4 regions of the Bifidobacterium sp. FKU genome follow, and region 1 is predicted to be linked to each of the others. Evidence: riboswitches for the same ligand, from Rfam matches in the RefSeq annotation. Region 1 holds a riboswitch; each other region holds the start of a gene.

Region 1 (7,707 bases):
CAGCGCGACCATGGCCGCCAACGTGGCGACCAAACGATACGCGAGCACGCTGATGGCATTCATACTGGACAGCGTGCGCCAGTACAGCGGCAGCACGCCCCAGCCGATATTGGACACGAGCGGCGCGGCTATCCCCATTCGCGTCTGCTCGACGGTACGAACCGAAGTCACGTCTCACCACCATAGCGACTGATCACATGAGTGTCCCGCACCTGGTCACATGGCATATTGGACTTGCTGATGATGAACAGTACCGGTTATTGTTAGAGTCTTTTCCACAGGACACGGAGATTGAACAGATGATTCGGCCTTTTCTGAGGGCGCGAATCAGATTCGTAACGCAGTGGTTTGCCCCAGACTCTGTTACGGTGATAATAACTTCATCGTTGATAAGGGAGTCTTCATGGCAGGCAATGGCAACACGGCATTTCGTTTCCGAGTCACTTTGCGCCTTGACGGGCGTGAATGCTGGCGGGAGATTCTGGTGCCGGCATCATTGACGTTCTTCGATTTGCATGCGGTATTGCAGGAATGCTTTATGTGGTACGGCGAGCATCTGTTCTGCTTCTGCGCCACATTTCCGGATGGGAAGCAGGTGCAAGTGGAAGAATTGTGGGGAGAAGAGCCCTCATACCATGAGGCGAAATACGAACAATATATGCCGGTGGAGCCGTTGCCGGAAGTTCGCATTGCTTCGGAAACCGAGCTGGGCGACGTGTTTCCCAAGGCGCGTACCGCTCGCTATTACTACGATTATGGTGACGATTGGATCCATGACATCAAGCTGCTGCGTACCTACCGCAGCGTGCACGTTGCGGATCCTCAGCTTTGGGATGGGGCGGGGGATGCGCCTCCGGAGGATGTCGGCGGGGTGTATGGGTTCGAGCGGTTCCTTGATACCTTGGGCAATCCCGAAGATGAAGAACATGATGGCATGGTTGAGTGGGCCGAGGACCAGATGTGGGATCGTTTCACGCTGAACCGCCATCGTGAGCGTCTGTTCCGTTGGCACAAGCACCGTGACATGATGTTGCAGTAGATGGCGTGGCTACAATATGAGCAGCTGTCAGCGGAATAGCCGTTTGTGGCTTGCGGGCTAGGGGCTGAAAATGCTATAAATATATTGCTTTACTCGGAAACGAGAAAGGCTCCAAGTCGCCGGGGGGCTCCCCCGGCATTTTTTGTCAACGGGGACGGGGGTGCGATGCCGTCTGTATTGAGCATCTTCGCTGATGAGAGCGGTGAGTGGGGTAAACGATCGGAATATTATTTAATTACTCTTGTTTTTCATGACCAGTCTAAGGATATTAGTCTTGCCTTAGAGCGGTACCGCCAGTCGTTGGCTGACTATGGACTTCCTGATGTCCCTTTCCATGCTGGGCCGCTGCTTACCGGGCATGATGCTTACGAAGGGATGAGCCTATCGGAGCGTAAGAGGCTTCTGGGTTTATTCGTTATCATGACTCGGCGGCTGCCGATTACATATCGGACGTTTGTGCATCGTAAAAGTGATTTTGACGATAACCGCCAACGTTTTGAAGCGCAACTCAAACGCGATATTGTTAATCTACTTTTGGCGCATCTTTCGGATTTCCATTCTTATGGCACTGTCAAGGTGTATTACGACGGTGGCCAACAGATAGTTACTGATGCCCTGCGAGGCGGGATTGAGTATGCACTCTCCATAGATGCCATTGTCTATCGTGACGCTTCTCCACGCGACTACCGGCTTGAACAAGTTGCGGATTTTCTATGCACCCTTGAATTGACCTGTGAGAAATTCCGGAATGGGGAACAAACTGAAACGGACAACAAGTTTTTTGGTGATTGGAAATCCTTCAGAGTCAATTATCTTAAGCCGATCCGCAGGAAAAGATTGGAATCATAAATTTGGCAGTGCCCAGATATATTCGGGACACAATTGAATAACACGAAATAGCAAACAAAATCCCCGGACCTACACAATCATCGCCACGACAATCTCAGAAAACACCGTTACGGCAATCAGTGGTGCGGTGCCGACGATGAAGGCGGGCATGGGTGGCAGATGGCAGTAGGCGAGGTAGCAGGCCATGTCGGCGATAAGCAAAATCAGCAGGATGATGGCCAAAACGATGGCGGCGGTTGCCCCGAGAGCTCCGGAACTGTGCAACATAGTCAGCGCACATAGTTCCAGCGTGATCCACATGACGATGAGCAACAGTTCCGTGGTAGTCGGCCGTTGCAACAGTCGCGAAGTAAGCACGGCCAGAATGGTATAGGCGGCAACGCCACCGACCGCGAACCGCTGAATCTGCTGATTTCGCCGGCCCTATTAAGTCCCTCAACTCCATCAATCGCCGTCTGACCCATCACATCACGCTTCATACACATTGCCGATTGACAGTCCTAGAACACAGTCTAGAACTGTCATGGTATGTTCGCGCAGATAGGGGCTCCAACAAAATTGGCTAAAAGAGAACTCGGCAACCTATAAAAAGGACGCGCCCGTGTGCCCTTACCGTTCAGCTCCGCTCACGAATGAAATCGAAAATCACGTCGAAGACCTGTTGGCTCCAGAAATCGTACTCGTGTTCGGCGCCGTCGACTAGCACCAGCTGCGCGTCCACGCCGTGCTCGGCCAGCCGGTCGCGCATCTTGACGGATTGATGGTAGGGGACCACGGTGTCGGCGGTGCCGTGCAACAGGAGCATCGGTGGATACTGCTGGTCATCCCGCACCTGCAGGTAGGGGCTCATGTCAGCCGCGCGCTGACGGACCTCGGCATTGATGCCGGTCTCATGGGTCGCACCCACCACGGCCGCGAACGGGCCGAAATAGTACAGCCGGAATGGATTGGTCTCATCGTCGAATGCGTCGACAGCTTCAAGCATGTCGGTGGGCGGGAAGCAGCTGACCACGTACTTCACCGCATCGCTCTCATCGGCATTGGTGCCGTCCTCATACCGCGGATCGTCGGCGGTCAACCCCACCAGCAGCGACGTGTTGCCGCCGGACGACGTGCCCCAGATACCGAGACGGTCGGGGTCCACGTGCCATTGACGTGCGTTTGCCCTGAGATAGCGGATGGCTGCTTTTACGTCCTCGAGATATGCGGGGAACACGTCGTGGGGATCGCTCGAGGCATCGCGATGATTCACCGTAGCCACCACAAAGCCTTCGCGGGCCAAAGCCGAGAGTTGCGGGATCTCGTAGTCGCGATGCGGCGTGGTCCAGGCGCTGCCTTGCACGAATACCACGGTGGGGTAGCGGCGGTCATCGTCATCGCCGGTGGATTGTGGCGAGATGATATCCATCACCAGGTTATCGGCCCCGGTCTTGTATGCCACGTTGCGGGTCAGCGTGGCCAATCCGGCAAGCGTGGGATTGTGCGGGATATGGATGACATTGTTTGCGCCGGCGTTGGCATCACTGACTTTGGCTGAATCGGTAGTATTCATGGAATCCCCCTAGCTCTGTTGCTATAGAGGTCATCATACAAGAAATGGGCATGATTACGGCACAACGATGTCTCGGTCACAGCGAAGACATGAAGACGCGAAGACGCGCCCGGCAGCGCGCGCTGCCTGCCTGCCTGCGAGTTGCCTTCAAGTGCACTTCAAGCGATAAGGTGACATAAGCAGCGGCATTGGAGATTGCTGCCCGGCAACGAAGCGGACAGTGCTCGTTCGCCGATTCACGATAACAGAAATGTGACACTATGAAGACTCAGGAAATCGGACAATCCGGCATGATTGCGTCACGAGTGGCGCTGGGCGTGATGCGCATGGACGCGTTGGATGCCGCCGATGCGGCACGTACCGTGGCCGTGGCCCATGATTCCGGCATCGACTATTTCGACACGGCGGAATGCATACATAGATGCTCGACGCTGAAATCCAATTCAATATGGCGAGCGATCCCGCAGCCGATCGCACCGGTGGCATCCTGCCTTATTCACGGCTGAAGCATATGACCATTCAGGCATGGTGCCCATTCCAATCCGGCACGGAATACGGTCCGTTCGTCGGCAACGAGCATTTCCCCGAGCTGAACGCCGAATTGACCCGTCTTGCCGGCAATCCGTTGGTGTGAGCGAGAGATGACGAGACCAATGCCGTTGAGGCGCGTGTTCAGCGTGCATACATCTCAACGGCGGTCAATGCATTGTGTCAATGCCAACATTCAGTGCCTCCGGGCGTGCACCATCTGGCGAAAGCTGATGTGTATGTCCATACAGCAGTCTGCGACCGTCAAACGGCAACGCCTTGCCGCTGAACTTCGCCACATCATCGGGCCAACTGTATGCCAGATCCTCCCGATACGGGTAATGTGAAAAATTGACTGTACCGAGTCCCTCAATCTCAACCGTATCGTGCGGCTCCAAGCTTTTGAACAGGTTGAGTGCGGGGCGGTCTTCCAGCCACCAGTCATCATGGTTGCCGATCACACCATGCAGATGCTTGCAATTGAGCGCTCGCAGGCAGTTCTTCAGATGGGTCAGCGATGTGCGGAAACCGATATCACCCAGAATCCACAGCTCATCATCCGGGCCGACCAAAGTGTTGATATGATCCACAATCGCCTTGTCATGCGCATCCGTATCGGCGACCTGACGAAACGTCAGACCCGCGCCGAACGTCTCCTCCTTGGCCCAATCCTCGGCGGTCTTGCGATCATGCGCGCGCAGCACCTCCTCATAGCGCGAGTGCGTCGGGTCGAACGTCGTGAACCCTCGCAACACCGTGACCAGTGGATGCCCGAAATGCGTGTCGGTCGTGAAATACCTCATGGCAGTCGCCTCCCCTTTTCGGCGTGCAGCAATCATTTCCCATCCTAGGCGCAGCCGGCACCTGTCGGTTCGTGTTGCCATAATGAGGCACATTGCAGGGGAACCCGTGAACGCAAGCTGCCGGCCATCGTGGCGGCGAACGGGTTGAGAAAGGCGCTGTGCCTGACCCTTGGAACCTGTTGGCCAACACCATCGAAGGGGGCAAACGATGTCTTTTGACGCCGTCGCATTCGGCCCGATCACCCTGAACCACCTGCCGCCGTTCGCCCAGCGCCTGCGATATACAGTACACGTGGAAACCCGAATGGGACGTGTGAGGCGCACGATGGATGAGCGGTGGGCGCGTGCTTTGCGCGCCAGGGGTATTGATATTGACGAGGCTGAAGGTGCTGGTGGGAAACAGGCACATGACGGCAAACGGCATACCAACATCACGGGTACTGGTCGACGCTCCGAGTCCCAGCCGGCTGTCGGGCTCCGCGGTCGATCCAATACCAGCACGAATCTGCCGGGGCCGAAGGTGACGGCACGCGCCACGCCATTCAAGGCCACCGGTCATAAGGGCGGCATCAGCCGGCAGGGGAATTGAGCTGATCGCAGAACCATCGCGCGATGAATGGGCATGGCCAACGCCATTCCGCCATTGTTGAGCCGCTTCTACTTGGACCGGTACCTCTTTGAACGGAGATATTCCATATTGAAGCTATTCCGGCATCATACGGCACGTAGGAAATGCCGGATATCGGCGATTTCCTCATCACAGATGGCATGGGCCATGCCGGAATACTCGCGATAGGTCAGATGCCCGGCCCGTTCAAGGACCTGATGGGCCGTTTGCTGGTCGGGCAGCGGAATCGTGCGGTCCTGCGCGCCATACGCCAGGAAGAATCGGGTAGTGGAGTCAAGCGCCGCCTGTTCCTCGCCCATGAACGAAGGACTGAGCAGGATCGCGGCATTGAACAACGTCGGATGCACCTTGACCAGGCGATACGACAGATAACCGCCTTGGGAGAAACCGATCAATATCTTCCTGCGATGGGCGAATGCCGAGGCATCCAGCAGTGAAGCCACCGCATCCCCGACCGCCGCGCATTCGCGTTGGCGCTCGTCCACGCCGCAGCCGTCGGGATACCAGTAATTGCCGCCCATATAGGGCCTTGCGTAGGTGGCACGGAACGAGATATAGCTGGGTACGGCGGCAATTGCGGACGGGGCCGCATCGGCTCGCATCGGCGCATATACGGCGTCGAGAATCCGCACCATCTCGCTTTCGTCGTTGCCGTAACCGTGGAACATCAGGAAAATGGGGTCATTGCCGCCGGCATCGATCTGGCTTGTCATCTGCATTTGCATCGTCATCACCTCACCAACGAGCTTACATGCATTAGACTTGTAGCGATTGACCCACCGAGCACGCAAGGAGCAAGTTATGGAGCCGAGGCGCGGGCCTCTCACCGCAGGCGAGAAGGTGCAGTTCACCGACCGCAAGGGCAAGAAGATCACCGATCAGCTTGTGGCTGGCGGCTCCACGCAGACCGAGCATGGCCTGATTCTGCATGACGATGTGATCGGCAAGACCGAAGGCACCGTCATCCTCACCGTGCACGCCAAGCGTGAGGCACAGGTCAATCAGGTTTATCCCGAGAAAGACAAGAACAAGCCGTGGAAATCGTCGCGCGCCATCGGCGGCTGGGAGTATGCGGTGATGCGCCCGCGACTGGCCGATTATGTGCTTTCGATGCCGCGCGGCGCGCAGATCATGTATCCGAAGGACATCGCCCAGGTCATTCAGCTCGGCGACATCCGCTCCGGCATGCGCGTGCTTGAGTCCGGTGCCGGCTCGGGCGCGATGAGCGTGAATCTGCTGGACGCCGTGGGCGAGCGCGGCCATCTGACCACGATCGAGCTGCGCCCCGAATTCGCCAAAGTGGCTCAGGCCAACGCCACGCTGTATTACGGTGAAGCCCCCAGCTGGTGGGATCTCAAAACCGGCGACTTCGACTCCGTGGCCGCCGAACTGCCCGAACACTGGTTCGACCGCATCATGCTCGACATGCTCGACCCGTGGAACAGGCTCGACCAGGCATACCGCGTGATTGCCCCCGGCGGCGTGTTGGTCAGTTACGTAACTACCACCACGCAGATGAGCCGACTGGCCGAAGCCCTGCGCGCGGCCGGCTGCTGGACCGAGCCGCAGATCCAGGAATCGTTCGAACGCACATGGAAGGCCCAAGGCCTCGCCGTACGCCCCGACCACCAGATGATCGGCCATACCGGTTTCCTTGTTATCTCGCGCGCCATGGCCTCCGGGTTCGAGGCGCTCAGAAAGCGCGATCGCGTGACCAAGGACACACAGACCGACATCGACTCGCTCACCGACGAACAGCGTGAGGCGCAGATCGAGGAACTGGAACTGCGCGACATCTCCGACCACAAACTACGTAAGGTGTTGCGTGACCTCGACCGTCAGGTGGGAGAACTTGGCAACACGCACGAATAACCGCCAAACGATGAGTTTGTGAACGCTCACACACCTCTATACTGGAAGCAACACCACACCGACACACCGGGCAGGCGGTTCGTGAAGGGAGCCACGGATGGGCATCAAGCTGAGCAAAGTCGCCAAAGCAGCGAAGAAATACGACCATATCCTCATCATCATGAGGCACGCCAAGGCCGAGCCGTTCGGCGACAAGGGCGACTCGGAACGCGAGCTCACCGACAAAGGTCTGAAACAGGCGAAGGTCGTGGGCAAGGGTATCGAGTCGCTGGGATTGGTGCCCGATCAAATCTCCTGCTCGTCCGTTACCCGCACGCGCCAGACACTGGACCGCATGCTCAAGACCTTTGGCGACAAGCCGATCGTCGACTACCGCATTAGTCTGTATGACGGGGGAGTGCAGGCGGTGTTCGACGAGCTCGCCCACGTCAAGGCC
Region 2 (7,707 bases), 490 kb from region 1:
TCCGGGGTGATGATGCCGTGGCGGGCGTACCACATCTGGGTGATCGGGTGGTCCTTGGCGCGCATCGGCTGGTGCTTGCGTCCACGCCATTCCTTGGTAGCGCGGCCGCGCTTGATGGCGCGCTTACCATCGTCCTCAAGGTTGCGGCGGCGGCCCTCGTAGTCTTCGATGTCGCCGCGGTCGCGGATCCAGTCGAGACGCAGGGGCTTCAAACCTTCCTTCGGGTCGCACTTGGGGCCTTCGGTGTTGTAGTCGTGGAACGGCGGGTTCGGGCCCACGCCGGGCGTGTCGCTCAGCTTGATTTCGGTGTACGGCACTTCCAGGTCGTAGGAACCGTACTGATAGGTGAACGGTACGGACTTGGTCTTGCGGATGTGCGCCTTGTCGCGCTGCTTGGAACCACGGGCGGCGATGTCCACGCGCTGCTGCTTGGCGAGCTTCTGGGCGTCCTTGGCGTCCTTGGCGTTGGTGAACTTCTTCTCAGTGGCCTCGGAGCCAGGCTTTGCGGCCCCTTCCTGAGCAGCCTGAGTGTCAGCAGCGGGGGTGTGGGTTACGACGCGCGGCGCGTAGCCGTGCTTCTTGTCACCGCGGATGGCCTTCCAGCCTTCGACCATGGCGCGCGCGGCCTCTTCCGGGTTCTCGGCACCCGCGATGGCGGAGACCGCGAACCAGCCAGCGGCCTTGGTGTCGGCGAGCATGGCCATATCGGCTGCGGTCACGCCGCCGCCCACGACCACCGGGAACTCGCTGGCGACGCAGATGGTGTTGATCTGGGCGGCGTCCAGCGTCTTGCCGGAGCCGTCGTTGCCGCCCACGGAAGCCTCGGGCTTGGTGGTGGAGACGTGCAGAGGGCCGGCGCCGATGTAGTCAATGCAGCCGTCGGGCAGCTCGTTGATGAGCTGAACGAGGCTTTCGGTCTCAGCCGACAGACCCACGATGGCCTCGTCGCCGAGCAGGGCGCGGGCTTCGCGCGGCTCCATGTCGGTCTGGCCGATGTGCACACCGTCCACCTTGATGCCCTTGCGGCGGGCCTGCCACACCACGTCGGCACGGTCGTCGATCACAAAGGCCACGGAATCGGACTTCTCATTGTCCTCGATGATCTGCGCGATGTCGCGGGCCATGTCGGTCAGCTCAGAGGCATCGGCCTCCTTGGCGCGCAGTTGGATGAAGGTTGCGCCGCCGTGCAGAGCCTGATCCACCACGTCGGTCAGCGGACGGCCTTTGCAGTCCTCCGGCCCCACCACGAAGTACGCGGACAGGTCGAAGCTGTCTCGCATGGAGGCGTATGGGTATTCATTACTCATTATTATTCCTACCTTTGTTGTTTCTTGTGGAAGTCTTATTGGGAAAAACTGTTACGAGCTCCCTCATCAGAGGGAACTGAAACTACTGCACAAAAATCTCGGATTCCGCCACCTGTTCGGCGGTCACATTCCACAGCGCGTCAAGGAACGCGACCTGGAATGAGCCCGGCCCGTGCGAAGTCGTATCGGCTATCTCTCCCGCGCGGTTGTACAGCAGAGATGCGGACAGAGCGGCGGTCAGCGGATCGGAAACCGCCAGATATGTGGCAGCCACGCCGCCCAGCGAGCAGCCGGCACCGGTGATCTTGGTCATCATCGCGCTGCCGCCCGGCAGTCGGTACACGGTTTCGCCGTCGGTCACCAGATCGGCGATGCCGGACACGGCCACGGCGCAGCGGGTGGAAGCGTCATGGGAGGAATGCTTGGCGTGCTGTTCGGTCAGATACTGTGCCAGCGCCATCGCCGCACCGGTTGCGGACTCCACGCCATCGACGGATTCCACTCCGGCGGGGCGGTGCTCGGAAGTGTCCCCCACGGTTTCGGTATTGAGCCCCCACATGTTCGCCAGCGCGATTACCTCGGAGGCGTTCGCGCGAATCATGGTCGGGGGAGCGGCCTTGAAGGCCTGAAGAATAGCGGTGCGGGTGCGGCCGATGCCGGCGGCCACTGGGTCGAGCACCCACGGCTTGTCCAAGTAGTTGAGTCGCTGGGCGATTTCGGGCAGCGCGTCCTTATAGAACGGCAGCAGCGTGCCCACGTTGATGTAGTTCGCGCCCGCGATTTTCGCGGTTTCGATCACGTCGTCCGGCAGGAAACTCATGGCCGCAGTGCCGCCGGCCGCCAGTTGCGCGTTGGCAACCAAATTAATGGTCACAAAATTGGTGAATGACTGGGCCAACGGAGTCGTCTCGCGTACGCGGCGAACGGCATCGGCGATATTGTCGCGGATGGGTGAATCGGCTGGAACCGGAGTCCCGGCGGTACAACCGCTGGACATACCGGTAAACGATGATGCACTATTGCTCATTTACTGCTCCCTACGATGGTCTTAACCAACAGGTTCTAAGGGTCAGGCTCAGGCCTTTCTCAACTCGCGAACCACATGCGAGTCCCCCTGCACTACAGTGCCGACGCTATGCGCCAACATGGACATTATCGTGACGGATTTGTTCGATACGTGTCGTCAGGTCTGGCGCGTCCCGTCCATTCGTGATATGTGGACGCCTCCGCCGAGCAACATCTCCCGAATTTGTGACGCTAACGCGATGTCAGTGGTACAAATTGGGGAAGGGCAAAACAACAGGAACAATATGGAGGTGTTTGCGATATAGGAATCGCTGCGAACGGCCGCTCGTGAGACGCGGAACATATACCGGACAATGCCGCCTGACCTGTCACCATATACGGCTATCCTGAAGCGGTTGTTATTAGACCCCAAACCGTTCAAACCAGAAGGTGCATTGTGGCTCAGTCCAAACTCGATGAAGTCGTATCCCTTGCGAAGCGTCGCGGCTTCGTGTTCCCCGCCGGCGAAATTTACGGCGGCACCCGTTCCGCTTGGGATTACGGCCCCCTCGGCGTCGCTCTCAAGGACAATATCAAGCGTGAATGGTGGCGCTCCATGGTCGTCACCCGTCCTGATGTCGTCGGTGTCGACACTTCCATCATTCTGCCGCCCGAAGTGTGGGTGGCGTCCGGCCACGTGAGCGTGTTCAACGATCCGCTCGTCGAGTGCCTCAACTGCCACAAGCGCAACCGCGCCGACAAGCTCGAGGAATCCTACGCCGAGAAGCACGGCGACAAGATGCCGGAAAACGGCATGAAGGACATCGTCTGCCCGAACTGCGGCACCCGTGGCCAGTGGACCGAACCGCGCGACTTCAACATGATGCTGCGCACCCACCTCGGCCCGGTCGAGGACGAGAACAGCCTGCACTACCTGCGTCCGGAGACTGCACAGGGCATCTTCGTGGACTTCAAGAACGTGATGACCTTCTCCCGTTCCAAGCCGCCGTTCGGCATCGCCAACATGGGTAAGTCCTTCCGTAACGAGATCACCCCGGGCAACTTCATCTTCCGCACCCGTGAGTTCGAGCAGATGGAGATGGAGTTCTTCGTCACGCCCGGCACCGATGAGGAATGGCACCAGTACTGGATCGACGCCCGCACCCGCTGGTACATCGACCTCGGCGTCAAGCCGGAGAACCTGCGCCACTACGAGCATCCGAAGGAAAAGCTCTCCCACTACTCCAAGCGCACCGTGGACATCGAATACAAGTTCGGCTTCCAAGGTTCCGACTGGGGCGAGCTCGAAGGCATCGCCAACCGTACCGATTACGATTTGAGCGCGCACTCCAAGCACTCCGGCGAAGACCTGAGCTACTTCAACCAGGCCACCGGCGAGAAGTACGTGCCGTACGTCATCGAACCGGCCGCCGGCCTGACCCGCTCCCTGATGTGCTTCCTCGTGGACGCCTACGATGTGGACGAGGCCCCGAACACCAAGGGCGGCGTCGACAAGCGCACCGTGCTGCGTCTCGACCCGCGTCTGGCCCCGGTCAAGGCCGCCGTGCTGCCGCTGAGCAAGAAGCCTGAACTGCAGACCGTGGCCCAGAACCTGGCCGACGACCTGCGCTTCAACGAATGGATGATCGACTACGACGAGTCCGGTGCCATCGGTCGTCGTTACCGTCGTCAGGACGAGATCGGCACCCCGTTGTGCATCACCGTGGACTTCGACACCCTCGAAGACCATGCCGTGACCATCCGCGAACGTGACACCATGGCCCAGGAGCGTATCGCCCTCGACAAGGTGGCCGATTACGTGGCCGCCCGCATCGGCGAGAAGCGCACCCGCGTGCCCCTGAAGCCTGTGGAAATGGGCGGTGAGCCTTGGCCTGAGTCCGGCGTTCAGGAAGCCGGCGGTCTGTACTAAAGACGGGTCTGTATAGAGGCTCCCCTCTATGAGGGGAGCTGTCCACGAAGTGGACTGAGGGGAGCCAAAGCTATTTCAGAACAGGAACCACATGGCAGAATCTGAAACCGAAACCACCATCACCGCTACTCACGAGACCAACAATCTCGACCCGCGTACGGACGCGCCGGCACGGCCCGAGACTCCGGTACACATCGCCCCCGTGCAGCTCGGCAACATTACCGTGCCGACCCCGGTGGTGCTTTCGCCGATGGCTGGCGTGACCAACTGGCCGTTCCGCGTGATCTGCGAGGAATACGGTCCCGATGGTCTTTACGTGGCCGAGATGATCACCGCGCGGGCCCTCGTGGCGCGTAATCCGAAAGCCCTGCGTCTCTGCCATTTCGCCAGAAGCGAAAAAATTCGTTCGCTGCAGTTGTATGGCGTGAATCCATCCATCACCGAACAGGCGGCGAAAATCGTGGTCGACGGCAACATGGCCGACCATGTGGACCTGAACTTCGGTTGCCCGGTACCCAAGGTCACTCGCCGCGGGGGAGGCTCGGCCCTACCATGGAAAACCGACATATTCACCGAGCTCATCCAGCGTGTGGTCGCCGCATGCGAGCCGGCGGGCATCCCCGTCACCGCGAAGATCCGCGTCGGCATCGACCATGACCATGAGACCTTCCTCGAAGCCGGACACATCGCGCAGGAGGAGGGCTGCAAGGCCGTAACCCTGCATGCCCGCACCACCGCCGAATACTATGGCGGTCATTCCGACTGGTCACGCATCGGCGAGCTTAAGGAACACCTCAACATTCCGGTATTCGGCAATGGTGATATCTGGGGTGCCGAGGACGCGCTCGAAATGGTGCGCGAGACCGGCTGCGACGGCGTGGCCATCGGCCGCGGATGTCAGGGCCGGCCGTGGCTGTTCGCCAACATCAGAAACGCCTTCGAGGGCAATACCGAACGGCTCAACCCGAATCTGGGCGAGGTCTGCCGGGTGATTCACCGTCATGCCGAGCTGCTTACCGAGTTTTATGAGGGCGATGAGATGATGGCCGTCCACGATCTGCGCAAGCACATCGCCTGGTATCTGAAAGGATTCCCGGTGGGTGGGTCCACCCGCAAGGCCTTTATGGAATGCGAGAGCCTGACCGATGTGGACCGCGAGATCGGCAAGCTCGACCCGACCATCGAATACCCGCCACGCGTGGTCGACAAACCGCGCGGCCGCGTGCGTTTCGCCAAGAAGGTGCACTTGCCGTATGGGTGGTTGGAATCGCGCACCACCACCCACGAAGAGCGTGAGGCGCTCTTCGGTGACGACCCAATGGACGCCAGTTACTGAGAAAATACTGAAAATACACGCAACACGCGCCATTCTGCGCGTGAATTTCCCTCCAAGAGTAGCCTGTTTGCGCTACTCTTGGGTGTAACCGTGAAGTGACAGGAGCCAAACGTGAGCGAGATCGCGCAGAATGAGTTCAACGACAAGACCAACATCAAGGTTGTTGGCGTCGGCGGTGCCGGCGGTAATGCCGTCAATCGCATGATTGCCGAGGGACTGCAGAATGTTGAATTTGTGGCGGTAAATACCGATGCGAAGGATCTTCTGCGCTCCGACGCCGACGTGAAAATCTCCCTGTCCGATCAGTCCAGCCGCGGACTCGGCGCTGGCGCGGACCCGGAGAAGGGTGCTAAGGCCGCACAGGATCATCAGTCTGATATCGAGGAATCCCTGAAGGGTGCCGACATGGTGTTCGTCACCTGCGGTGAGGGTGGTGGCACCGGTACTGGCGCCAGCCCGATCGTCGCTCGTGCGGCTCATCAGCAAGGTGCTCTCACCATCGCGGTTGTCACTCGTCCGTTCAGCTTCGAAGGTCCTCAGCGTTCCGCTTCCGCCGAATACGGCATCGACAACCTGCGCAAGGAAGTCGACGCGCTGATCGTCATCCCGAACGATCGCCTGCTTGAGCTTTCCGACCGTTCCATCGGCATCATCGAAGCCTTCAAGACGGCCGATACCGCACTCCTCGCCGGCGTGCAGGGCATCACTGACCTCATTTCGATGAATTCCTACATTCACGTCGATTTCTCCGACGTGAACTCCATTCTTCGTGGCGCTGGTACTGCGCTGTTTGGCATTGGTTCCGCGCGGGGCGAAGACCGCGCCACCCAGGCCGCCGAAATCGCCATCAGCTCCCCGCTGCTTGAGGAGAGCATCGAGGGTGCCCACGGCGCGTTGATCAACATTGCCGGCCCGACCGATCTGAAGCTGCAGGAGGCTTCCGCCGCCACCGAGCTTGTACGCAAGGCCATTCACCCCGAGGCCCAGATCATCTGGGGTCTTGCTCTGGATGATGCCTATGGCGACGAAGTGCGTGTTACCGTCATCGCGGCCGGTTTCGATCCGGTTACACCGCAGGATCCCTCTGCCGCCGCTCCGGCAATTGCCGTACCGGCCGCCCAGCCGGCTGCCACGCAAACGCAGCAGCCCGCCGCCGCTCCAGCCGCCCAGCCCGTGGCCACTCCGCGTCCGGAATTCACCCCGACGACCGCAGACCCGGCATCCCTGCCCTTTGACGATCCGACTACCTCGCATCCGGACATCGCCGTGAACGATCCCGCCGGCGATCTCGACATTCCTGATTTCCTGCGCTGAAAGGACTAATCCATGGCTGGGTTCATGAAAAACGCGATGTCCTATCTGGGCATGAGCGACGTTGTGGACGATGAGGACGACTACATCGAAGAGGACGAGGAGCAGAAGCCGGCTCCGAAGTCCGCATTCGATTCCGACCATACGGTCACGCCGTTGGCGTCAACCACCGCGCCTGCCGCATCGTCGACCACCAAGCCGTTCCCCGGTGGCCGCGTGAACAGAATCACCACCATCCATCCGAAGTCATATGAGGATGCTCAACTGGTCGGTCGCGCATTGCGTGACGGTGTTCCGGTCGTACTGAATCTCACCGATGTGGCCGAAGCCGTGGCATATCGCATTGTGGACTTCTCCGCCGGCGTGGTGTTCGGCGTGCGTGGTTCCCTCGAGCGTGTCACTCCGCGCGTGTTCCTGTTGAGCCCGGCGCAGGTGAACATCAAGGTCGAAGAGACGACAAAACCAGCCTCGGCACACGATTTGTTCGCTGACTGACCGGTTCAGTAGTTTTCGTATTCGACGTTATATCGGTATTCGGCCGACTCCCAGCAAGGAGTCGGCCGATTCTTATTGTGCTCCGAGCAAACTTTTCATGCGTGGTTGTTAGTCTGTCAGCATGCTTTCCTTAGTGTTCTCTCTGATCGGCCGCATTCTTGCATGGCTCATCAACGCGTATATCACGGTTCTGTTCGTGCGCATGATTCTGGACTGGGTCTCCGTTTTCGCACGAAACTGGTATCCACGTGGTGTGGTGGCCCAGCTGATCAACATTGTGTATTCCATTACCGAACCCCCTCTGCGCTGGCTACGTCGCTATA
Region 3 (7,707 bases), 310 kb from region 1:
AAGCGTTGCTGACTTGGTTGACCGGCAAGGCCCGTGGAGACGAAAGCCTGCTCGCATGAGTGAAACCGGTCCGTCCCTGCAGCGCCCTGCCACCAGGGCGGCGCGGCTGAGTGCCATAGAACAGGCGCTCGCCACGCATATCATCACCTCGCAATCACAGCTGTCCAAAATCCTTATCGACGAGGGCATTGCGGTGACTCAGGCGACCCTGAGCCGCGATCTTGACGAGATGCATGCGGTGAAGACCCGGCTGAAGGACGGCACGGTGGCCTACACGGTGGGTCGCAGCGTCGTTGCTTCAGAAGGTGAGGATGTAGGGGAGCGCGGTGAGGCACAGATGTCCCGCGTGCTGAACGGACTGGTCACCTCGGTGGCCGCCGCCGGGAATCTGGTTGTGGTGCACACGCCTTCCGGTGCCGCACAATACGTGGCCTCGGTGATTGACAAGCAGCCGATCGAAGGCGTGCTGGGCACCATCGCCGGAGACGACACCGTCATGGTGATTTGCACCAATGACGACACCGCCGTCTCCCGCTCCGACTGGCTGCTAAGCCTCGCTTCCAAATAACCAACACGCCGTGCATAAATATACAGTCCTCTGTATATACTTGCATCAGTTTGTTTTTCAGACCTTGAACGAAAGGGAACCAATGGCAGATAACAAGCGCATTGTTCTGGCCTACTCCGGCGGTCTTGACACCTCCGTCGCCATCTCGTACCTGAAGGAGCGCACCGGCAAGGACGTCGTGGCCGTGTCCCTCGATGTCGGCCAAGGTGGTGAAAGCCTTGAGACCATCAAGCAGCGCGCCCTCGCCTGCGGTGCCGTTGAATCCTACGTGGTCGACGCCCGTGACGAGTTCGCCAACGAATATTGCATGAAGGCCCTCAAGGCCAACGCCATGTACGAAGGCGTCTACCCGCTGGTCTCCGCCATCTCCCGTCCGCTGATCTCCAAGCACCTCGTGCGCGCCGCCCACCAGTTCGGTGCCGACACCATCTCCCACGGTTGCACCGGCAAGGGTAACGACCAGGTTCGTTTCGAGGTCTCCATTGCCTCCATTGACCCGACGCTGAAGGCCATCAGCCCGATTCGTGACCTGTCCCTGACCCGCGATGTCGAGATCGCGTTCGCCAAGGAGCACAAGTTGCCGATCACCCAGACCGAGAAGTCCCCGTACTCCATCGACCAGAACGTATGGGGCCGCGCCATTGAGACCGGCTTCCTTGAGGATCCGTGGAACGGCCCGACCAAGGACTGCTACTCCTACACCGACGACCCGGCCTTCCCGCCGGTCGAAGATGAAGTCGTCATCGAGTTCAAGGAAGGTGTGCCGGTCAAGATCGACGGACGTGACGTCACCCCGCTGCAGGCCATCGAAGAGATGAACCGCCGCGCCGGAGCCCAGGGCATCGGCCGCATCGACCTCATCGAGGACCGCCTGGTCGGCATCAAGTCCCGCGAGCTGTACGAGGCGCCGGGCGCCGTGGCCCTGATCACCGCGCATCAGGAACTCGAGAACTGCTGCCTCGAACGCGAACAGCACCGCATCAAGCGCGACATCGACAAGCGCTGGGGCGAGCTGGTCTACGACGCGCAGTGGTTCTCCCCGGCAACCCAGTCGCTCAACGCGTTCATCGAGGACACCCAGAAGTACGTGTCCGGTGAGATTCGCATGGTCCTGCACGGCGGTCGCGCCGTCGTGACCGGCCGTCGTTCCGACTCCTCGCTGTACGACTACAAGCTCGCCACCTACGATTCCGGCGATACCTTCGACCAGAAGTCCTCCAACGGCTTCATCGACATCTACGGTCTGCCGTCCCGCGTGGCCGCAGCGCGCGACGTCAAGTTCGGCAACGGCATCGAGGTCCCGAAGAACACCGTCGAGTGATTCTTACTCAGTCGCCCCCGCTGCGAGGCTGTCGGCATAGCTGACTGGGAGTGGTCTTTGAAAGGACTGTCCTCAGTCACACTCCATGTGACAGCCCTCGCCAGCGGGGGCAACTGTATGTTTGAACACATTGCTACGCTTAAACACAGCTATTTTCACTTTTCAAGGAGCCTTCATGACTGAGAACAACGAACATCTGGCCCTGTGGGGTGGTCGCTTTACGTCTGGTCCGTCGCCGGAACTGGCCCGACTGTCCAAGTCCACGCAGTTCGACTGGCGCTTGGCCGACGACGATATCGCCGGTTCGCGCGCCCACGCCCGTGCTCTCGGCCGTGCGGGACTCCTGACCGCCGACGAGCTGCAGCGCATGGAGGATGCGCTCGACACGCTCCAGCGCCACGTCGATGACGGCTCCTTCGCCCCCATCGAAGACGATGAGGACGAGGCCACCGCCCTCGAACGCGGACTGATTGACATTGCCGGCGACGAACTCGGCGGCAAGCTCAGGGCCGGCCGTTCCCGCAACGACCAGATCGCCTGCCTGATTCGTATGTGGCTGCGCCGCCACTCCCGCGTAATCGCCGGACTCCTGCTTGACCTCGTCAACGCCCTGATCGAGCAAAGCGAAAAGGCCGGCCGCACCGTGATGCCTGGCCGCACCCACATGCAGCACGCCCAGCCCGTGCTGCTCGCGCACCAGCTCATGGCCCACGCTTGGCCGCTGATCCGCGACGTGCAGCGACTGATCGACTGGGACAAGCGCATCAACGCCTCCCCGTACGGCTCCGGCGCGCTGGCCGGCAACACGCTCGGCCTCGACCCGGAGGCCGTGGCGCGTGAGCTCGGCTTCTCCCGCGTGACCGACAACTCCATCGATGGCACCGCCGCACGTGATCTCGTGGCCGAATTCGCGTTCGTGGCCGCCATGACCGGCGTGGACATCTCCCGCCTGTCCGAGGAGATCATCATCTGGAACACCCAGGAGTTCGCCTTCGTCAAGCTCGACGACGGCTATTCCACCGGCTCCTCCATCATGCCGCAGAAGAAGAACCCGGACATCGCCGAGCTCGCCCGCGGCAAGTCCGGCCGACTCATCGGCGATCTGACCGGTCTGCTGGCCACCCTGAAGGGCCTGCCCACCGCCTACGCTCGCGATCTGCAGGAAGACAAGGAGGCCGTGTTCGACCAGGTCGATACGCTCGAAGTGCTGCTGCCCGCCTTCACCGGCATGGTCAAGACCATGCACTTCGACGGCGACCGCCTGGAAGAGGAAGCTCCGACCGGCTTCGCGCTGGCCACCGACATCGCCGAATGGCTCGTCAAGAACGGTGTGCCGTTCCGCCACGCGCACGAGCTCTCTGGTGCCTGCGTCAAGCTCGCCGAAGGCCGCGGCCAGGAACTGTGGGATCTGACCGACAATGACTTCATCGAGACCTTCGCCGCGTTCCTGCCGGCCGACAAGGCTCCGGGAGTACGCGAAGTGCTCTCCAGCCACGGTTCGGTCGACTCCCGCAACGGCAAGGGCGGCACCGCTTACGGTCGCGTGCGCGAGCAGATCGCCGACGCCAAGGCCGAGGTCGAAGAACTCAAGCTCTTCCCCGCATCCACGTCGGATGGCTCCGCCTACAAAGCCCCCGGCACGTTCTAGTCCCAATAGAGCTCCCTCGTCAGAGGGAGCTCTATTTTGCTGTTGTCACTGCAACGGCATACACTGAGAAATCGTAACGAACGGGAGCCGTGAGGCTGAGAGGAAGTTGCCAGACTTCGACCGGGGAACTTGACGCGGGTCATGCCGCCGTAAGGAATCGTTGTTGCAGATTTGCCGGGTTCTCCAATACAGCTTTCATTCCGTTTGCATAATTCAGCCGTGAGACGGTCGTGATGGAGCCAATACATCACAACGGTCGAACGGTCGCATGATTGGGTTCATGAATGGGCGCACCACTTAAGGTACGGTTCGTTTCGTGCACCCTTTTTTACTATCTGAAAGGATATTATGCAGGTCAACGGAGAGCAGGTCACGCTCGAGACGCCGGTCAGCGTCGCCGATTATCTCGAAGCGCGCGGATTCCGCGCCGAGCGTGTGGCCATCGAACTCAATGGTGAGATTATCCCGCGCGATAAGCGTGCCGACGCCATGCTCGACGACCAGTGCGTCATGGAAATTGTGCAGTTTGTACAGGGTGGATGAAAGGAAAAGCTATGAGCAATATTAATCCGGTTACTGAAGCATCTGTTGAGGCGACTCCGCTGCCGCCGCAGCCCGCCGTCACCAATCCGGTCGGCACCGCCGCGCCGATTCTCCCGGTGAAAGACAAGCCGCTGAACTTGGGCGGTCACGAGTTCCAGTCGCGATTCATCCTGGGCTCCGGCCGCTACGACCTGAACCTCATCAAGGCCACGGTCGAACATGCCGGCACGCAGATCGTCACCATGGCACTGCGCCGCGCGCAGACCACCGAGAACAGCGTGCTCGACTACATTCCCGAAGGCATTACGCTGCTGCCCAACACCTCCGGCGCGCGCAACGCCGAGGAAGCCGTGCGTATCGCCCGACTGGCACGCGAAGTGTGCCACACCGACTTCGTCAAGGTCGAAATCGAACACGAGACCAAGTACCTCTTGCCGGACAACGCCGAAACCATCCGAGCCACCGAGATGCTGGCCAAGGAAGGCTTCGTGGTCATGCCCTACATGTTCCCGGACCCGATTGCGGCCCGTCAGCTGGAGGAGGCCGGTGCCGCTGCCGTTATGCCGCTCGGTTCGTTGATCGGCTCCAATATGGGCCTGCGCATGCGTGACTTCATCGAAATCATTATCGCCAACGCGCATGTGCCGGTCATCATCGACGCTGGTATCGGCCGTCCGAGCCAGGCCTGCGATGCGATGGAGATGGGTGCGGATGCGGTGATGGCGTACACGGCCATTGCCTCTGCCGGCAATATCCCCCTGATGGCTGAGGCGTTCAAGCACGCCATCGATGCCGGCCGTGCGGCGTATTTGTCTGGCCTTGGCAAGGTGACCGAGGGACAGGCTGTGCCGTCCAGCCCGACTACGGGGTATTTGCACTGACACTTTTATTAGCTCCCCCTCTCTGAGGGGAGCTGGCCGCGTAGCGGACTGAGGGGAGCTGGAAACATGGAGAAAACATGGCATTGACTGATGAACAGGTGGAGCGGTACGCGCGCCATCTGATTTTGAAGGGGCTGGGCGTCAAAGGGCAGAAGCGGTTGTTGGCCTCCAGCGTGCTCATCATCGGAGCGGGCGGGCTTGGTTCTCCGGCCGCCCTGTATCTGGCGGCGGCCGGCGTCGGCCATATCGGACTGGTGGACGGCGATGTGGTGGATATGAGCAATCTGCAACGCCAAATCATCCATACCACCGCACGTGTCGGAGCGCCCAAAGTGGAATCCGCGGCCACAGCCATCCGCGCGCTCAACCCGGATGTGACGGTCGACACCTACTACGAGCTCGTCGACGCGAGCAACATCGCCGGCCTCATCAAACCGTACGATCTGGTGATCGATGCCACCGACAACTTCGCCGCAAAATTCCTCATCAATGACGCCTGCGTGCTGGCCGGCAAGCCGTACATCCATGCCGGAGTGGTCGGATTCGCCGGTCAGGTGATGACCGTCATTCCCGGCGAAGGCCCCTGCTACCGCTGCATCTTCCGCGACATGCCCGCCGCCGGTGAGATTCCGACCTGCAAGGAGGCCGGCGTGCTGGGCGCGGTGGTCGGTGTGATCGGCAGTCTGGAAGCCACCGAAGCCGTGAAGTTGATTGCCGGCGTGGGGGAGCCGTTGGTGGGGCGCATGCTCACCGTGGATGCGCTGACCATGAATATTCGACGGGTCCCACTGCCAAAGCATGTGCCGGATTGCCCGGTGTGCGGTGAGCAGCCGACCATTACTGCTATTGATCCGGCCAACTATATTCAGCCGGCCTGCGCGATTTAGAGCTATGTGGCTCCCCTCCTTGAGGGGAGCCAAGATCAGAACGAGAGGGGAAGAACATGCCTATTGCCTTGCATAATGCGGTCGTTGACGATGAGAGCAGTGAATCATCGTACCGCCGCATCACGCCGGCGGAATTTGCCAAGCTCGACCCGAATACGGTCACGCTGCTCGACTTGAGGGAACCAGCCGACTTCGCCGCCCACCCGGTCGAAGGTGCCATCAATGCACCACTCGACCCTCTGGCCCATGTGCTCAAAACCGTGCCCACAGATCGAACTGTCGTAGTCTATTGTGCTCAAGGATGGTGGAGCGAGGAAGTAGCTGAAATCCTTGCCGATCGCGGTTACGATGTAGCAAGCCTAGATGGCGGTTTTCAGGGTTATCTCGACTATCTTGAAACCCACCACGATTAACGGTTCCCGTTGTCGTTCTTTTGGATGAGTGTGCACGGACATACGTGTGCCCTACAATCGGTCACGGTATTACTCGATGGATTCTTGAATATCGTCGGGTAATCGTAATTCACAACAAGGGATTGCACTGAACCAACCCGAACGGAGGGTCGAAACCGTGGGACATCTGCTCACCCGAACGCAGATTCAACGCCTGGTCGCCAAGCACGGCCGTGAGGTCATCGAGCATCGCCACATGCAGATCGAACGCTGCTACTACCAGCACGGCAACGTCACCACGTTCGAACATTCCGTGCGTGTCGCCTGCCTGGCTGTGTGGATGGCCGACCGCGCGCACCTGTGGTACCGCGTCGACCTCAAATCCCTGATTCGCGCGGCCCTCCTGCACGATTACTTCCTGTACGACTGGCACGACTGGGATAACGGCGAACACCAGTGGCATGGCTTCACCCATGGCCACGCCGCCCTGGCCAATGCCCTGAAGGACTTCAAGCTCAACGATATCGAACGCAACAGCATCGAGAACCACATGTTCCCGATGACCCTGGTGCCGCCGCGCTATATCGAAGGCTATCTGGTCACCTTGGCGGACAAATGCTCCGCCACCGCCGAGACCTTCTCGTTCGACCGGTTCAACAAGCGCGCGTTGCCCGCCGCGAAGCCTTACGCCGAGATCGAAGCCCGTCGATGATCACCACACTCGAACATTATTTCCTCTGGTTTCTGTTCTACAGTTTCGTCGGCTGGATGTACGAGTCCATTCTCGTCTCCTGCCAACAGCACCGCTTGGTCAACCGAGGGTTCCTCAACGGCCCGCTGTGCCCGATCTACGGCACCGGCGCGATACTCGGCGTCGCCATTCTCGGCAACGTACATAACCCGATCATCATCTTCCTGATTTCGATGGTGGGCGCCACGATACTCGAATACACAACCTCATGGGTCATGGAGCAGCTGTTCCACGCCCGCTGGTGGGATTACTCGAACTTCCGCTTCAACCTCCAAGGCCGCGTCTGCCTGCTGGGCGCGTTGATTTTCGGCCTCGGCGGCGTGGGCGTGGTACTTGGTTCGCAGCCATATGTCGAGCGGGTCACGGATATGATTCCGCTGCCGATGCTGCATACGCTGGTCACGGTACTGGCCCTGATCACCATCATCGACTTGGCGGTCACGGTTGCGGGCATGCTCGGATTCGAGCAGGTGCTCGATTCCGTCGCTCAGGTGGTGCAGGATGTGGCGGCACGCGCCGGTGACACGTGGCAGCGGGGCTCCAGTGCGGTATCCGACAGGATGCGTGAGCTTTCGCAGGATACGGTTGAGCGTCTGCGCTGGGCCGTCAATGGCGTCATCAACGCACAGCAGAAGCGTATGCTCAAGTCCTTCCCGAAGTTCCAGGTGCCGGATCGTCAGGACATCATCGACTCTTTGCGCGAACTTATGGGCCCG
Region 4 (7,707 bases), 1.3 Mb from region 1:
CCGCTCAGAAGATCGGCCAGGTCCTCTACGCCCAGCAGGGTGCCGAGGGTGCCGCGGCTGGTGCCGGTGCGGCTGGCGCTGCCGGCGCTGGCGCTTCCGCTGGCTCCGCCTCCGGTTCCGACGACGACACCGTCGAGGCCGAGGTCGTGGACGACGATGACGACAAGGACAACAAGTGATGTCCGAGTTCAACAAGGACGACTACCTGAACGACCTGCCGGATCCCGACCAGGCCGCTGAGGGTGCCGCTTCCGCCGCGCCGCAGGACTCGGCCAAAGCCGAGACCGCATCCCAAGCTTCCTCTGACGAGGGAGCTGGTGCGGCGAAGTCCGCGACTGAGGGAGAGACCCCGGCGAACGCCGGAGCGGAACAGCCGAGCGATAGCTCGTCCGATTCCGCTCCCTCCGATTCCGAAGACACCCTCACCCCCCTCGGCAAGGCCAAGAAGGAAGCCGCAGACTACCTCGAAGCCCTGCAGCGCGAACGTGCGGAGTTCATCAACTACCGCAATCGCACGCAGAAGGAGCAGGAGCGCTTCCGCCAGCACGGCATCATCGACGTGCTGACCGCGCTGCTGCCCGCCCTCGACGATATCGACCGCATTCGCGAACACAGCGAGATGGACGACTCGTTCAAGGCCGTTGCCACCAAGATCGACAAAGCCTTCGAGAAGTTCGGCGTCGAGAAGTTCGGCGAAAAGGGCGAGGACTTCGACCCCACCAAGCATGACGCGATCCTGCACAAGCCGGACGCGAATGCCGAAAAGGAAACGGTTGACACCGTGGTTGAGGCCGGCTACCGCATCGGCGACCGCGTAATCCGTGCCGCCCGAGTAGTAGTAGCCTCCCCACAAAACTGACGACCAGTTCGCTGCAATGAGTTGACAGTGCCTTAGCTCCCTCTGATGAGGGAGCTGATATTTACCTCGGCTCCCCTCTCTGAGGGGAGCTGTCAGCGAAGCTGACTGAGGGGAGCTTAACGGATGCCGTAACTCCCCTCAGTCGCCTATGACGACAGCTCCCCTCAAGGAGGGGAGCCAATCATAAAGACTTTTCTAGAAAGGAGACATGAATGGCTGAAAACGAATGGCTCAGCAAAGACTTCTACAAAGTCCTTGGTGTCTCCAAGGACGCTTCGGACGACGACATCAAGAAGGCGTACCGCAAGCTCGCCCGCAAATACCATCCTGACGTCAACAAGACCAAGGAAGCCGAGGAGAAGTTCAAGGACATCTCCGAAGCCTATGACGTGCTGAGCAAGAAGGAAGATCGCCAGAAGTACGACGCGATTCGTCAGTTCGGCATGGGCGGCGCCCGCTTCGCCGGCGGTTCCGGCGCCGGCGGCTTCGATGCTTCCGGTTTCTCCGACATCTTTGGTTCCATGTTCGGCCAGGGTGCCGGCGGCAATGGCTCGCGCATCCGCTTCTCCACTTCGGGCGGCGGCCCCAACAACATCAACGACATCTTCTCGATGTTCGGCGGTGCTGCAGGCCAAGGCGGCTACAGCCAGCAGGCGTACGGCAATGCCGGCGGCTATGGCTATGAGGAGGCCCCGCGCCCCGAAAACGGCGAGGACCGCAACTCCAAGATCAGCCTGACCCTGCGTCAGGCGGTCAAGGGCGCTACCGTGTCCCTGTCCGTGGACGGCAAGAAGTTCAAGGCCCACGTGCCTGCGGGCGTCAAGGACGGCCAGAAAATCAAGCTTGCCGGCAAGGGCAAGCCGGGCATCAATGGCGGCAAGGCCGGTGACCTGTACCTGCACGTCACCGTCAAGCCCGATGCCGCGTTCTCGATGCGCGGCCACGACATCGTCATGGACCTGCCCGTCACCGTGGGCCAGGCCGTGGCCGGTGGCAAGGTCGAGGCCAAGGACATCGACGGCAATCCCGTCACCTTCAAGGTGCCGGCCGGTTCCAGCTCCGGCGCGGAGGTCAAGCTCGCGGGACTCGGTGTCCAGCGCGGCAACCAGCCGGGCGACCTGATCGGCCGCGTGCAGATCATGGTCCCCGCCAAGCCGGGTCTGGCGGTCAAGCACGCCGCCAAAGAATTCGACGAAAAAGCCGGCGACTATCTCAGCCTGTAATCAGGAGGTGAACAATGGCGCGGTTAGCCAACCAAATGAAGCAGTTGTACGCAATGTGCGCAACCGCGCTGGTGATGGGCAGGGCCGATCTCGACGGAGCCGATGATGTCGGCTTCGATATCGAACTGCCCATCTTCACCGTCGGCCAGGCCGCCGAACTGGCCAACATCCACCCCCAGACCCTTCGCCAGTACGACCGGCTGGGTCTGGTCCGTCCGCAGCGCACCGATGGCGGCGCACGCCGCTACTGTCTGCGCGACATTGCCCGCCTGACCCGAGCTCAGCGCCTAAGTCAGGATGAGGGCATCAATCTTTCCGGTATCGCGCGCATCCTCGAGCTCGAAGAAGAGAATCGACAGTTGCGCCGTGAAGTCAAGCGCATGCAAACCGGCGACCAGGAAAGCGTCTTCGCCGCTGGCCGAGACGGCAACATCGTGGAGGTGCAACGCTCCAACCGCGCCCGCCTCTGGCGCAACGCCATCCGCCGCGAAACCCGCGAACTGCCCGGTCGCGATACCGCCGCCGATACCGCTGCCTGCACCACCGGCGACTCCAACTTCACTCCCGCCGGCTCCAAGTCCATGGTCCTGTGGGGTTGGTGAGTCTGGCCGCATTGCTTCGATTCCTTCTCCATTCGTAAAACTGTTTGTTATCTCACATCGGGCAGCTGCCGAAAAAAGCACGATTTTTCTTGACGGAGATGTCAAGGTTTGTTACGGTGACGTGCGAAAACCGATTCGTAAGGGGTGCTTTAGGCTGAGACGGTATGTGCCGAACCCTTCGAACCTGTGAGCTAACACTCGCGTAGGGAATACGACGGTTGAACTCCTCTGTTCGGCTCGGCATCCCATATGCGCGTTGAGAGAGAGGAAGCGTATGTCAATACGCAAGGAGCTGACCGCCCAGAACGTACTGCTGGGTTTCCAGCATGTGTTCGTTTCCAATGTTTGGCTTGATCCGGTATTCGTGGCCGGAGCAATCGGCTTATCTATTGCCCTATCGTCGAACATGATTAACGCCATCTTCATCGTCTCCGGCCTGGTTACTCTGATCCAGGCCACTCGGCTGGTTCGCCTGCCGGTGGTGCAGGGGCCGTCAGCCGCGTTTGACGCGTTGATGATCGCGGCAGGTACGGCTGGCATGCTGGGGGCGGCGAGTTCGTCCATTCTCATCGCTTCGCTTGTGTTCCTGTTGCTGTGCCTGACCGGTGCGATAGAGCGGATGAGGTTCCTGTTCTCTCCGATGATCTCGGGCGTGGTCATCTTCATGGTCGGTGTCTCGCTGTCCGGATTCACGCTGAGCGAGTTTCTTGGTGGGGCTCCCGGTGACAAAACGTTTGCCGATCCGCACATCCTGACCGTGTCGATCCTGACCACGGCGATTGTGCTTGTCCTGTCGCTGCTCGGCAAGGGTCTGCTTAAGTCGTTCTCATTCCTCATCGCGCTTGTCGTCGGCACCGTGGTCGCCGCGGCGTTTGGCATGGTGGACTTCTCTCCTGTGGCTTCCAAGGGATGGTTGGGCCTGCCGACCTTCATGCCTTACGGGCCGTTTACGTTTGACTGGAAGATCTTCATTCCGTTCTTCATCGCCTATATGGTTGCCGTCATGGAGGCTCTCGGCGTCTATCAGGCGGCTTCCGAGATTCAAGGCACGACCCTCGAACGCAAGCAGGTGCGCTACGGCCTCGCCGGCGAGGCGGCAGGTTCGGCCATTTCCTCGCTGATTGGTGGATTCACCACCACCGCATACCCGCAAAATGTCGGCCTGCTCAACCTGACCGGCGAAGGCAAGCTGCGCACGCGCACGCCTGTGACAATCGCCGCCATTCTGTTGCTGATTCTGGGCTTCGTGCCAAAGGCGGGCGCGCTGCTGTCCGTCATTCCCTCGGCAGTCGTCGGAGGCATCTTCCTGCCGGCTGCGGCCAGCCTGATCGTGACCGGTCTGCGAGCCTTGCGCAAGGTCGCTGATGACGAGCGCCGTCAAACGGTCATCGGCATGTCTCTGCTGCTCGGCATCGCCCTGCCCAAGGCGCTCTCCGGCCTGACCGGCGGCGCAAGCGTGTTCTTTGGCAACAACATCATGGTCGGTGTATTCAGCGCCATCATTCTCAATGCGCTGTTCGTCGCTCTTCCGGATTTGGTGGCGAAGCATCGTGCGCCGGCGTCCGTGGATGTTCCAGCAGCCGATCCGGCGGATGGGACTGGCGCTGCGGCGCACGATGAACGATAATGCTGGTTGATATTGGATATTGACAGGAGCGATGCAATGACTGATGTGATGGATGACGCGCGTCGTATCAAGCGCGGGATTCTGGATTTTATCCATACCTATGGCTGTGAGCAGGCCCCGGAAGAGGCGTTTGGTGCGTTGGCGCGCGACGTGTTCATCTATCAGTACACGTATGATCTGCCGTACCGTCGTTACTGCGCGGCTAAACGCGTCACCCCCGCAACGCTCAAGGATTGGCGGGAGATTCCGCCGATGCCGGTGGACGGGTTCAAGCACCTTGACCTTTCGACCATACCGACCGAGCAGTGCAAAGCCGTATTCATGACGAGCGGAACCACGCATGGCGGCAAGATGCGTGGGCGCAACTTCCACCCTGATCTTGAGGTGTGGGATGAATCGATGATTGTGCCGTTCCGTCATTTCATCATGCCGGATCGTGAACGCATTCGCATTGCTGTGATCTCTCCGGCGTGGGACATGAACCAGAACTCCTCACTGTCGCGGTATCTCACCAAGGCCGTGGAACTCTGTGGCAGCGAAGGCAGCGGCGTGTTCTTCGATGAACATGGGCTCAAATTCGATGGCATCATCGATTTCCTCAATCGTGCGGTGTCCGACGGCGAACCGGTGATGCTGATGGGTGTCTCGTCATCCTACCTGTATCTGCTCGATTACCTGCATGAGCATGATCTGACGTTCGCGCTGGCCCCCGATAGCCGCTTGTTCGACACTGGCGGCTTCAAGAGCACTAAGCGCGACATCACCGAAGACCAGATGCTTGACGAACTGGAACAGACACTGGGGGTGCCGCGCCACCACTGCGTCAACATGTATGGCATGACCGAGTTGAGCTCGCAGATCTATGACCAAAATATTCTGTCGTGGTATACGGATGGCACCAGCAACTATCTCAAGGCGAACCCCGCCTGGGTGCGCACGGTCTTCCTTGATCCGGAAACGCTGGCTCCCGTCAAGGATGGTGAGACCGGTGTGATAGCCCATTACGACCTTGCCAATTGGAATTCATGCATCGGTATTCTGACCGAGGATCTTGGCTACCGGACTCCGGACGGATTCCTGCTGCAGGGCCGGGCGAAGGGAGCCGAGGCCCGTGGTTGCTCAATCGCAGTGGACGAGGTCATCAGTGCCAACCGCTGACGAATCTGTGAGTCAGGCCATTGATGTCTTCCACCTGCCTTCGGGAGCGGATGTTTCGGATTACGAAATCTATGATGTCGCCACATCGGATGGGGTGAAGCGTTTGCGCTATCCGCGACTGGATGGCCCAAAGGTGACTTCCCTTGCCAAGCAGCTTGCCGATGTTCGCAACCGCACGCTTGCCGCGATGAGTGTCAACGATATTCTCGACATCGTGGCCGACGCGGCCCAACTATGGGCCGATCCGGATTTTGAGCTGCGGCGTCAGGCTGAACTGCTGATTCCCGCAATCACCGGATATGAGCCTGACATGGTGCGGATTGAGCTCAAACGGTATATGCGCCAGTTCAGGCGTCGTGAACTGCTCCGGTTCCTGGACTCCGAAATCGGTCAGCCGTCCATGCTCGACGAATTCCGGCCGAACAAGGCGGGGGGATACTCTAAATATGTGGGCCCGGCGCTCACCTATCAGGTGTTCTCCAGCAATGTGCCGGGGATTCCCGTGTGGAGCATGGCGATGACCCTGCTGGTCAAAGGCGCGATTCTTGGCAAATCTTCATTTTCCGAACCGGTGATGCCTGCGTTCTTTGCTCGCAGCATTGCGATGGTCAATTCCGACCTCGCTGATGCCATTGCGGTGGTTCCATGGAAGGGCGGCTCGCAGCAGCTCGAGGATTCAGCCATCGATGTGGCCGATGCCGTGATTGTTTACGGTTCTTCGCAGACTACCAAATTGATTGCGGGCAAAGTCGCCGGATCAAAGCCCTGTCTAGGTTACGGAGCAAAAGTCGGGTTGGCGTTCATTGGCCGAGAGGCTTTGCGCCCTGATACCTATGCCGATACCGTGCATCGTGTGGCTGTTGACATCGCCACATATGACCAGCAAAGCTGCCTGGCTCCGCAGACCGTGTTCGTGGAGACTGATGGAGCCCTCACCGCTCGTGAAGTGGCTCAGCTGCTCGGTGGCGAGCTTGAGAATCAGCAGCGCAAATATCCGCGCTCCGTATTGAGTGACGCCGAGAACGTGGCCATTCAGCGGGCGCGCACCGACGCTGAGATGAGAGCCTTGATGGGCGGGAAGGCCGCAGTGTTCGCCAGTGGCCATAGCACGGCATGGTCGGTGCTGTATCGAGAACTTGACGGTAGCGGTGCCGACGAGGATGTTGCTTCGCTGATGTCGCCGTTGAACCGCACCGTCAACGTGGTGGCGGTGCCAGATTTGTTGGACGCTGCCAGAGGATTGACTTCCTGCCGTGGCTGGCTGCAGAGCTGCGGTGTCGCTGTGGATTCGACCAGACTGTTTGGTCTTGCAGATACATTGGCCGAGGTCGGTGTGAATCGCATCTGTCCGCTCGGTGAGATGGATCGGGCGAAATCCGGCTGGCATCATGATGGGGGCTTCAATCTCATCGATCTGTTGCGCGCGGTGGATGTCGAACGCGGCAGCGACGCGTACGGCGATTCGTTCGATATGGATATGGAATAGGCCTGTGCTGTTGCGGGCAGCAGGGGCTGGTAGCGGGGCGAAAGGCAAGGGTAATGACAGAGCAAAGCGATATGGCACGGCGTCCAATGGTGAATCTGGATGGCAGAACAGCGATCATCACCGGTTCCGGCAAGGGCATAGGAGCGGCCGTGGCGAAATGCCTGGCATCGCACGGAGCCGCTGTCGTCATCAATTACGTACATGACGCCGCCAGCGCGCAGCGCACTGTTGAAGACATCCACTCGCTGGGAGGCTTGGCTATAGCTGTACAGGCGGATGTTTGCGATGAATCGCAATCTTCCAAGCTGGTGGGTGCCGCTGTCGACTCATTCGGCGGCGTGGACATCTTAGTGAATAATGCTTTCGGACGCTTCTCCTTTGACCCGCGTCGCCGTTCCACTTTTGCTGGAGGCGATTGGAATGAGTTTAGCGCACAGATCGAGGGATGCCTGCATGGTGCATATCTGATGTGCTCACATGTGGTGCCGCTGATGCGAGCCCAGACCTCCGGGCGTATCATCAACATCTCCAGCAATCTGGTCGATTCGCCCATCGTGCCCTACCATTCGTATCTCACTGCCAAAGGCGGCTGGTCGGCATGACCCGCTCTCTGGCCCAGGAGCTGGGCGGCTTCGGCATTACCGTTAATGCCATTGCCGCAGGTTTGACGGCCGGAACCGCATCCAGCGCAGCCACCACCGAGGATGTTCGTGAACGAATCATTGCCATGACGCCTCTTGGCCGCCTTGCCC

The links. Region 1 has a riboswitch for thiamine pyrophosphate ahead of MMB48_RS06645 (hypothetical protein). Riboswitches for the same ligand answer to the same signal wherever they lie in the genome.
Region 2: linked by a shared signal. The riboswitch ahead of MMB48_RS04300 (hydroxyethylthiazole kinase) and the one ahead of MMB48_RS06645 (hypothetical protein) in region 1 are both predicted to bind thiamine pyrophosphate.
Region 3: linked by a shared signal. The riboswitch ahead of thiS (sulfur carrier protein ThiS) and the one ahead of MMB48_RS06645 (hypothetical protein) in region 1 are both predicted to bind thiamine pyrophosphate.
Region 4: linked by a shared signal. The riboswitch ahead of MMB48_RS00760 (solute carrier family 23 protein) and the one ahead of MMB48_RS06645 (hypothetical protein) in region 1 are both predicted to bind thiamine pyrophosphate.

Annotation. Positions count from the first base shown of each region.
Region 1 covers NZ_CP092888.1:1,457,358-1,465,064, reverse strand. The annotation lists gene MMB48_RS06685 (transporter) at 1-171, opposite strand, end outside; gene MMB48_RS06680 (plasmid pRiA4b ORF-3 family protein) at 404-1,039, shown strand; gene MMB48_RS06675 (DUF3800 domain-containing protein) at 1,205-1,888, shown strand; gene MMB48_RS06670 (hypothetical protein) at 1,958-2,200, opposite strand; gene MMB48_RS06665 (alpha/beta hydrolase) at 2,505-3,440, opposite strand; gene MMB48_RS06660 (hypothetical protein) at 3,701-3,946, shown strand; gene MMB48_RS06655 (hypothetical protein) at 3,952-4,074, shown strand; gene MMB48_RS06650 (phosphoesterase) at 4,139-4,771, opposite strand; TPP riboswitch at 4,858-4,989, shown strand; gene MMB48_RS06645 (hypothetical protein) at 4,980-5,360, shown strand; gene MMB48_RS06640 (alpha/beta hydrolase) at 5,486-6,118, opposite strand; gene MMB48_RS06635 (tRNA (adenine-N1)-methyltransferase) at 6,201-7,271, shown strand; gene MMB48_RS06630 (SixA phosphatase family protein) at 7,369-7,707, shown strand, end outside.
Region 2 covers NZ_CP092888.1:965,600-973,306, forward strand. The annotation lists gene thiC (phosphomethylpyrimidine synthase ThiC) at 1-1,307, opposite strand, end outside; gene MMB48_RS04300 (hydroxyethylthiazole kinase) at 1,390-2,334, opposite strand; TPP riboswitch at 2,325-2,433, opposite strand; gene MMB48_RS04305 (glycine--tRNA ligase) at 2,770-4,242, shown strand; gene dusB (tRNA dihydrouridine synthase DusB) at 4,334-5,578, shown strand; gene ftsZ (cell division protein FtsZ) at 5,690-6,892, shown strand; gene MMB48_RS04320 (cell division protein SepF) at 6,905-7,384, shown strand; gene MMB48_RS04325 (YggT family protein) at 7,506-7,707, shown strand, end outside.
Region 3 covers NZ_CP092888.1:1,762,432-1,770,138, reverse strand. The annotation lists gene argF (ornithine carbamoyltransferase) at 1-59, shown strand, start outside; gene MMB48_RS08085 (arginine repressor) at 56-568, shown strand; gene MMB48_RS08080 (argininosuccinate synthase) at 651-1,889, shown strand; gene argH (argininosuccinate lyase) at 2,065-3,537, shown strand; TPP riboswitch at 3,608-3,711, shown strand; gene thiS (sulfur carrier protein ThiS) at 3,886-4,080, shown strand; gene MMB48_RS08065 (thiazole synthase) at 4,092-4,961, shown strand; gene thiF (thiazole biosynthesis adenylyltransferase ThiF) at 5,039-5,848, shown strand; gene MMB48_RS08055 (rhodanese-like domain-containing protein) at 5,905-6,261, shown strand; gene MMB48_RS08050 (HD domain-containing protein) at 6,419-6,952, shown strand; gene MMB48_RS08045 (putative ABC transporter permease) at 6,949-7,707, shown strand, end outside.
Region 4 covers NZ_CP092888.1:166,482-174,188, forward strand. The annotation lists gene dnaK (molecular chaperone DnaK) at 1-179, shown strand, start outside; gene grpE (nucleotide exchange factor GrpE) at 179-859, shown strand; gene MMB48_RS00750 (DnaJ C-terminal domain-containing protein) at 1,072-2,082, shown strand; gene MMB48_RS00755 (heat shock protein transcriptional repressor HspR) at 2,097-2,684, shown strand; TPP riboswitch at 2,815-2,911, shown strand; gene MMB48_RS00760 (solute carrier family 23 protein) at 2,959-4,311, shown strand; gene MMB48_RS00765 (coenzyme F390 synthetase) at 4,348-5,469, shown strand; gene MMB48_RS00770 (acyl-CoA reductase) at 5,456-6,955, shown strand; partial or broken gene MMB48_RS00775 (SDR family oxidoreductase) at 7,042-7,707, shown strand, end outside.